Regions from separate parts of the Bradyrhizobium sp. AUGA SZCCT0177 genome, predicted to be linked through region 1. Evidence: predicted binding sites of a transcription regulator. Region 1 holds the regulator's gene; the other holds the start of a gene.
What was found. The regulator LexA, encoded in region 1, represses DNA repair genes until DNA is damaged. The targets are predictions, from matches to a motif close to TGTTCNNNNTGTGTTCNG.

Region 1 (4,418 bases):
CCCGCGCCAGCCTAAGTGCTGGATTGGGCGGAAGTTGCTCGCGAAAACAAGCATTTTGCTGGTTGCAGCCAGTCGTTGCCCAGAGCGGTCCAGTTTTGTAAACGTCTGGCATGAACGCCCCGCTTCTCCCCAACTCCGCCGACGCGCTCCTGTTCGATCTTGGACGCGTCGTACTCGATATCGACTTCGGCAAGGTGGTGGCCAATTGGGCCGGCCATGCCGGCTGCGAGCCGGCACAGCTGGTCGAGCGGTTCTTGCCCAATGATGCCTGGCATCGCCACGAGCGGGGCGAGATCAGCGACGCCGAATTCTTCGCAGGCCTGCGTGGCTCACTCGGCATCGGGATATCGGACGCCCAGTTCCTGGAAGGCTGGAACGCGATCTTCGCCGGCGAAATGCCCGATATCGCCGCATCGCTGGCGCGCGCCGGACAACGCCTGCCGCTTTATGCCTTCTCCAACACCAATAACGCGCATGTCGTGCATTTCAGCCAGGCCTATGCCGGCGTGCTCGGCCATTTCCGCGAAATCTACCTGTCATCGACGATCGGGCTTCGAAAGCCCGATGCGGCGGCCTATGATCACGTCGTCAAGGCGATCGGTGTTCCCGCCTCCCGCATCGTGTTCTTCGACGATTCCGCCGCGAACATCGACGGCGCGCGGGCGCGCGGCCTGGCCGCGGTACATGTGACAGGGCCGGATGACGTCGCAAAGGCGCTCGCCGCGCTGGGAATTTGAGAGGGTGTTGCCGTGGCCCTGATGCCGGTCGTTGATGCACTGGCCGCGATCCTTGCGGGCGCCGATCCCTTGGCGGAAGAAATGGCCGCACTCGACACGGCCTGGCATCGGGTGCTCGCGCGCGACCTTGCGGCAAAGCGCACCCAGCCGCCGCAGGCGATGTCGGCGATGGACGGCTATGCGGTGCGATCGGCCGACGCCGCCGACCTCTCCGCGCGGCTGAAGGTGATCGGCGAAGTCGCGGCGGGCCGCCCGTTCGAGCGCATGGTGGGCCCGGGCGAAGCGGTCCGGATTTTCACCGGCGGGGTGATCCCTGATGGCGCCGACGCCGTCATCATCCAGGAAGACACGGCTGCCAGCGGCGACCACGTCACGATCACGGAAACCGCCAAACCGGGACGGCATATCCGCGCCGCCGGCGCCGATTTCCGCGAGGGCGATGTGCTGCTCACCAGGGGAAGCCGCCTCACCGAACGCGACCTGTCGCTCGCCGCCGGCATGAACTATCCGGAACTCGCCGTGATCAGCCGCCCCAAGGTGGCGGTGCTCGCCACCGGCGACGAGCTGGTGATGCCGGGCTCGATCCCGGGCCCCGGCCAGATCGTCTACTCCAACGGCTATGCGCTGCGCGCGCTGGCGCGGGCCGAGGGCGCCGAGACCATCGATTTCGGCATCGCCGCCGACACGGTCGAGGCGACCACCGACGGCATCCGCCGCGCCCGCGCATCGGGCGCCGACATCCTGATCACGATGGGCGGCGCCTCGGTCGGCGACCACGACCTCGTCAAGCGCTCGCTGGAGGCCGAGGGCGTGGCCATGGCGTTCTGGCGCATCGCGATGCGGCCGGGCAAGCCGATGATGCACGGGCGCCTCGGGGCGATGCGGGTGATCGGCCTGCCCGGCAATCCGGTCTCGTCCTATGTCTGTGGTTTCCTGTTTCTGGTGCCGCTGATTCGCGCGCTGTCGGGCCGAAAAACCATCCATCACGCGCGTGAGACCGCCCTGCTCGGCCGCGATCTCCCCGCCAACGACCAGCGCGAAGACTATCTTCGCGCACGACTTGAAGAGCGCGAGGACGGTGCGTTGATCGCGGTGCCGGTGAGCCACCAGGACTCGTCGCTGCTTGGAAATCTCGCTGCGGCACGGGCGCTTTTGATACGTCCGCCGTTTGCGCCGGCGCTGCCGAAAGGCACGCCATGCGAGTTCCTGCGCCTGCCGGAATGACGCATCGCGGCGGCCTGTTCGGGCGAAGTCGGCGCGCGTTCACCTGAAATTAAGTGGTTGCGGAACATGTATCGAACATATAGTGTTCGTTCATGATTTGTTTCGAGAGCTAGTGTCTACAAATGGGAGTTTTGGACTTCCGAATTTGAGACCGCACTCGCAACTGAACTGAACGACCACGAATTACGACGCGCCAACCGGGGGATTGCTCGAGATGCTTACGCGCAAACAGTATGAACTTCTGCGTTTCATCAACGAACGGCTCAAGGAAGCCGGCGTGCCGCCCTCCTTCGACGAAATGAAGGATGCGCTCGACCTCCGCTCCAAGTCCGGCATCCACCGCCTCATCACCGCCCTGGAAGAGCGCGGCTTCATCCGCCGCCTGCCCAACCGTGCCCGCGCCATCGAAGTCATCAAGCTGCCCGAGCTTGCGGGCGCCGGTAACGGCAACGGCCGCCGCGGCTTCACTCCCAGCGTCATCGAAGGCACGCTCGGCAAGGTCCGCGCCGCCAGTGCGTCCGCCGAGGACGATGGCAACCGTCCGGTCGCCGTTCCCGTCATGGGCCGGATCGCCGCCGGCACCCCGATCGAGGCGCTGCAGACCCGCAGCCACACCATCAGCGTACCGCCTGACATGCTCGGCTCCGGCGAACATTACGCGCTCGAAGTCCGCGGCGATTCCATGGTGGACGCCGGCATTCTCGACGGCGACATGGCGCTGATCCAGCGCAACGAGACCGCCGACACCGGCGATATCGTGGTGGCGCTGATCGACGAGGAGGAAGCCACCCTGAAACGCTTCCGCCGCCGCGGCGCCTCGATCGCGCTGGAGCCTGCCAACACCTCCTATGAAGTCCGCATCCTGCCGCCGAACCGGGTCCGGATTCAGGGCAAGCTGATCGGGCTGTACCGGAAGTACTGAGGGCGGCCCGCTTTCGCGGGCGCTTCTGTTCGGTAACGACATCCGTAAGCGCGTCATGCCCGGCCTTGTGCCGGGCATCCACGTTGTTGGCTGCAAGATCAAGACCCGGCCCTGACGGAGAACGGTGGGGCCGCGCGTCGCACAATTGCCCAGAATGCGGCAAAAACTGTGCGGGCGAGGATGGTTGGTTTGACGCGTTTTCAACTCGAAGACGCAAAAACCGGGGGGACGAGACGTGGTCAGCAGTATGATCACCAAGATCACCTGGCAGAGGGCGGGACTCGTGACCGAGCCGGGCCGCTACATGCTCCGGTTCGGCTGGCTGATGGTGACGGCGGAAGATCTCGCGATCTGGCAGCAATATCCGGAGGCTGCGTTCACGCTGGTCGCGCTGCCCGGGATTGCCGACGACGGAAGGGAGCAATTCCATCTCGGCGCCTTCGAACTGCCGCTGCCGCCGATGCCCGAAGATCCGCAGCCGTCGTAGCGCGTTTGTGATCGGGCACGCCGGCCTTTCCGTCGCACTATTGCCCAGAACAGGAATAGACTTTGCTCAAGTCCACTCTGATAGAGGCCAGCGCCTCGAGGGAGGCACGGGTCTCTATCTCTTACGAGGGAGCGATCCGATGTGTGACTATAGTTTGCACGCGATGGCAACGCGTCCTGCTGAGGTCGGCGAGACATTGATATCGACCACCTTCCGCGGCACCTCGACCCGCGGCTTTGCCAGCGAACGCGACCCCGCAGTCGCGGTCTGCATGCTGCCCGGGACCGAACTGGCCTTCGCGCAAGACGTCAAATACGACAATCGCTGGATCTGGACGCGGACGATCGGTTTTCGCGTCGGCAAGTTCAACACCATCGATCCGCATATCAAGGAACGTCACCACGACGCGATCGAATTTCCCGACGGCAGCCATGTGCTGGTGACGCAGCTTTGCGAGGGTCAGCGCGTCACCGTGCTGCAATTGCCGGTGGTGCATCCGATTCCCGAGCGCACAACAACGAAGGCGGACACGGCGACACCGCTTTCCACCGGTTGAATTCCGCGCCGCCGGTCGCGCCCCGCCGGGGAACGTGAATCCTTATTCCTCGGCCTGGAGATCCGCTTCCGACGGGGTCGCATCGACCGCACGCGGCGCCGTACGGCGCGGCGCGAGGATGGTTGTCTCCGCGTCCCCCTCGCCCGCGATCGCCGGCGACCATGGACGATCGACGCCCCGGAGCTTGACGGCATCGATGGTAAATCCGCTGCCGCTTCGCCGCAGCACCATGGCGCCCTGCCGCCGCAGACGCTCCGCAGAGATCACCGAGGCGCCGCACGCCGCAGGCGCCTGCCTTGCGGTGACCACCAGCGCCGCGCGCTCACAATCATCCGCCAGCGCTTCCGGCCGCAGCGCCAATGCCACGAACCCGCCACCGGCGCCTTGCATCACGCAGCCGCTCTCGTCGCATGAGACGCCCTCGGTGAGCGAGGCATCGGCAGGCTTTCGGGCGTCGGCATCCCCCGCCAGCCATTCCTTGACGAGGAAGCC
Region 2 (4,418 bases), on a different contig from region 1:
GAGATTCCGAACGGTGCAATCAATCCCGCCGCCGCCGAACTCGATGGTTCCGGCCTTCAACGTGCGACGCCGCGGTGCGATCCGGGTCTCGTCCATAGAATCTCATTATAGCACTGATTCACCTGCAAATGGATGGTGGGTCCGGGTTCGCGCGGGGGTAAGGCGCGAACACAAGGCGAAAAACTGGCGACCATCCGGTTGGGAACTTTGTTCTTGTCCGGAGAACTACGGGGGAAGGCCGCCTTGCGACGACGGCCTGGCGCCGCATTAAGGTTCGCTCGCCGGAGCCTTTGCGGATCCCGCCTTGAACGCATTTTTCAGGTCGCCCAAGAGGCCGCCAATGAAAGGCGGCCTCTTCAAAGCGTCGGTTACGGCAGGGTTGTCGCGATGTTCCTGATGGTACCGGTATGGAAGCGAATGACGGCTACGACATGGTGGTAAAGATCGCTCAAACGGCCGCCGCCGTTCACGGCGTCCAGTTCGTCGATGGTCAGTTCGCCGACGTTCAGTTCATCGATAGGCTTCTGGCCAATCTCAATCATGCGTCTCTCCTTTGATGGGGATTACGACAATCACGTTGCAAGGGTGCGCTCGGATGTTCCCGTTGGCTGTGACGGCTGGCACACTCCAAATCGCGTCGAGCGAAGGCACCGATCAATTCGCCGATCATCGCCGCACAAGTTGCGTTGAGCGGATACGCGGTCAGCACAGCTTCTCGCAACTGGCCGAAATAGGACGTCAGGCATTCTTGGATGGCGCTGGCGGCGTCCTCAAACAAAAGAGGCCGCCAAGCAAGGCGGCCTCTCAATTCCGGTTTGCCGGACCGGCACTATCGCATGTGCAGGGTCATCTTCTGCGGCGATACCAGCGGCTGGTGCACGGCGTCCAGCAAGCGGGCGCCCAAAGCCTTCAGGTACGCGTCGACGATCCGGTCGAGGATGGCGCCGCCGCTGACCTGTTCGAGTTGTTCAAACGACATTTCGCAGATTTCGTTGTTGAGTTCGGTCATGTCCGTCTCCTGTTTGCGTGGGCAGGACCATTCCCGCCACCCTGGATGTCAGGGATAGGCTGACCCTCGACGCACCGCTGTGATGACCGTCACACGACGGCTCAGACGCAAAATCGCGAAAACAACCCCATGCAAAGTAGAATAGGCCCCGCCGATGATGCCGAGTCGGGTATTGGCCGAAATGGGACACCCGTGAAGGCAAAGTAGCCACTCAAAAGCACAACGCCGCCAAGCTGAATAATGCTTGGCGGCGCTGCACCCGAGCTGGAAATTGCAATGCCCCAGCCTGGAGTATACGTCCGGGACAGGACAAGGTTGCTGAAAAGGGACACAGAATTTCGGGAACAAGTGGCAATGGGCGGAGTTGTGAAGGCGCTGCCAGTCCCAATTGCCCCGGCAGCACAAGCGGCCCCAGTGCCTCTTCCCCGAGGCTGGGGCCGTTTCTTTGGGCGCGCTTAAGACAGCTTCGAGGGCACGGCAAGCGCCAGTGCTTCGATAGCCAGTTTCACGAATGATGGTGGCAGCGCGCCCTTTGCTGGTGAGAGAGACAACGATCAGGATAGCAATACGCTGGCTGCGGGTTGGATGCGCAACAAAGTCGTTCGCGAAATCAATGTGCGGTTATTGGTCGAAGGGAAGATGGACCGATAGAGATCGGCAAACTTGATCAAAGTTGCTCGAGGCCAAAAGCAAAAGGAAGTCTTGGAGGACGATGACGAAGAAGGGGCCGCCAACGGAGGCGGCCTCGGAGCCTTGTTCACGGTCGGAGAACTACGGGCAGTGCCGACTCGGGCGGCCTCGTTTACGCGACGGGCGGGTAGCTGGGTTTCGGAAGGCTGATTGCACTGGAATTGATGACGCCCTTCGAAATGACTTTACCCCCTGAGACCGATTCAAGCGCATCGTCGGTCAGTCGCTCCGCATCGGTCAGTTCGCGAATTTCATTCTGGTTGTTCATGGTCCCGCTCCGCGTTACGGCGCCCTTGTGCGCCGTTGATCTGGAGCGAGTATGCCGGGCGGCTATCGGGGCGACTGTGACAGTCGTCACGAAAGCGTCCCTGCAAAGGAAAGAGGGCCGCCAACTGAGGGCGGCCTTACTTTTCTAGGCTGGTTCTGGTGGTTGAAGTCCAGGAGAGGAAAGCCACTCGTTGATGTGAGAGGCCGTCTCTAGCTGCCTGATCTTCCTGAGCAGCACTTCCTTCTGAGGACCAGGTTTGAGCTTGGTTGCCTGTGCTTCCAACCGGGCCTTCTCAGCTGCAATTCGATCTTCAAATGTGTGAGGAACGGATCGGCGACGCTGCATGATACAACCTCGTTGCTGACGGGTCCTAACCGTAGGGTTTGCATGTCCGATCCTATAAAATTCCGATCCCGGACGTCGGTTCCGAAGTGAACACTCCAAAAAAGGCCACTGCGCATTTCAACTTCGGCCACCACTAGGGGTCGAAACAGGCCAGTACCGGCCGGTCCGACCTACCCATTTAGGGGGATGAACAGAGCGCGGCAACATCGCGGCGCTGGTGAGGGCCAAAAGGGGCCACCTCAAAAATCACAAGGGATCATTAACTTAGAATGGGGTTGAGAGGGGCCAGCACCGATCTCTCTAAAAGAACATATTGCGAACATAGAACAAAGGTGGTACAAGCATTCACCGTCAGTCGAATCCCCTGAGATCCTCGTCGTCCGTTTGTCCCGCTAGCGAATCCCCGCCATAAGGAGCACCCATGTCCGCCACTGCCCTGCGTATCGTCGAAGGATCCTCCATGGATAAGACCAAGGCCCTGTCCGCCGCGCTCTCCCAGATCGAGCGCCAGTTCGGCAAGGGTTCTGTGATGAAGCTGGGCAAGAACGATCGCTCGATGGATATCGAGACGATTTCGTCGGGCTCGCTCGGGCTGGACATCGCGCTCGGCGTCGGCGGCCTGCCGAGAGGCCGCGTCGTCGAAATCTACGGGCCGGAATCCTCAGGCAAAACCACGCTGGCGCTGCATACGGTGGCCGAAGCCCAGAAGAAGGGCGGCATCTGCGCCTTCATCGACGCCGAACATGCGCTCGACCCGGTCTATGCCCGCAAGCTCGGCGTCAACATCGACGAGCTCCTGATCTCGCAGCCCGACACCGGCGAGCAGGCGCTGGAAATCTGCGACACGCTGGTGCGCTCGGGTGCGGTCGACGTGCTGGTGGTGGATTCCGTCGCCGCCTTGGTGCCGAAGGCCGAACTCGAAGGCGAGATGGGCGATGCGCTGCCCGGCCTGCAGGCGCGGCTGATGAGCCAGGCGCTGCGCAAGCTCACCGCCTCGATCAACAAATCCAACACCATGGTGATCTTCATCAACCAGATCCGCATGAAGATCGGGGTGATGTACGGCTCGCCGGAAACCACCACCGGCGGCAATGCGCTGAAGTTTTACGCCTCGGTTCGCCTCGACATCCGACGCATCGGCGCGATCAAGGAGCGCGATGAAGTCGTCGGCAACCAGACCCGCGTCAAGGTCGTAAAGAACAAGCTGGCGCCGCCGTTCAAGCAGGTCGAATTCGACATCATGTATGGCGAGGGCGTCTCCAAAATGGGCGAAATCCTCGACCTCGGCGTCAAGGCCGGCATCGTCGAGAAATCCGGCGCCTGGTTCTCCTATGACAGCCAGCGGCTCGGGCAGGGGCGTGAGAACTCGAAGGCGTTCCTCAAGGCCAATCCCGACATGACCGCAAAGATCGAGGCTGCGATCCGCCAGAACTCCGGCCTGATCGCCGAACAGATTCTGGCTGGTCCCCCCGAGCGCGACGCCGACGGCGAAGAGCCGGCCGACGAGTAGGATTTTCCGGACCTCGGATCGCATGATCCGGGTTTCGACATAGCGGGTGCTGAGGACGTTGAGTTGCCGACGTCTTCAGTGCCCGTTTTGTTGTGTGTAGGCGGGTGACGAACATGACGCGGTTGGTTTTGACATCGAGCGATTCGGCAGGCGGGTGCCTGCTGCGCGCCGGGGTCGGCGATATCGTAATTCCATTTGGCTTCCGGCTCGTCTGGGGCGAATTGCCATCCGACGCGAAGCTGGAAGCCATGTTGGGGCCGGGCTTACTGGATCGTTTTCTACCGCACCGGCTTGGCAAGTTTCATTCGGAAGAGGTGGGGCCGCTTGATCTCTGCGAACGCTGCGAGACCGTCGAATTGTGGTTCGACCTCGAGCCGAACGCACAGCTCTTGCTCATTCAGCTTCTCGATTGCCTGAGTTCGCGCAAGAGTATCGTCTCGAAACTGAGCTTGTATCAGGCGGACGTCGACATTGCCCAACAACATCCGGAAACGATTTCGGAATGGAAGCCGCCCGGCATTAGAATCCAAATTGAGCATACCGAGGCGGCCAGTATGGCTTGGCACGCTTATCGACAGCCGACGCCGCGGCATTGG

Region 2: a site for LexA is predicted at 2,617-2,634, ahead of recA (recombinase RecA). Genes of this name have one in related genera too.

What each region holds. Positions count from the first base shown of each region.
Region 1 is NZ_JAFCMA010000001.1:369,950-374,367, forward strand. Features, by position in the region: gene JQ597_RS01915 (HAD family hydrolase) at 111-737, shown strand; gene JQ597_RS01920 (molybdopterin molybdotransferase MoeA) at 750-1,961, shown strand; gene lexA (transcriptional repressor LexA) at 2,176-2,883, shown strand; gene JQ597_RS01930 (hypothetical protein) at 3,131-3,370, shown strand; gene JQ597_RS01935 (hypothetical protein) at 3,510-3,926, shown strand; gene JQ597_RS01940 (ComEC/Rec2 family competence protein) at 3,969-4,418, opposite strand, start outside.
Region 2 is NZ_JAFCMA010000008.1:153,002-157,419, forward strand. Features, by position in the region: gene JQ597_RS11945 (PilZ domain-containing protein) at 1-96, opposite strand, end outside; gene JQ597_RS11950 (hypothetical protein) at 369-542, opposite strand; gene JQ597_RS11955 (hypothetical protein) at 830-1,009, opposite strand; gene JQ597_RS11960 (hypothetical protein) at 1,812-1,967, opposite strand; gene recA (recombinase RecA) at 2,734-3,822, shown strand; gene JQ597_RS11970 (hypothetical protein) at 3,936-4,418, shown strand, end outside.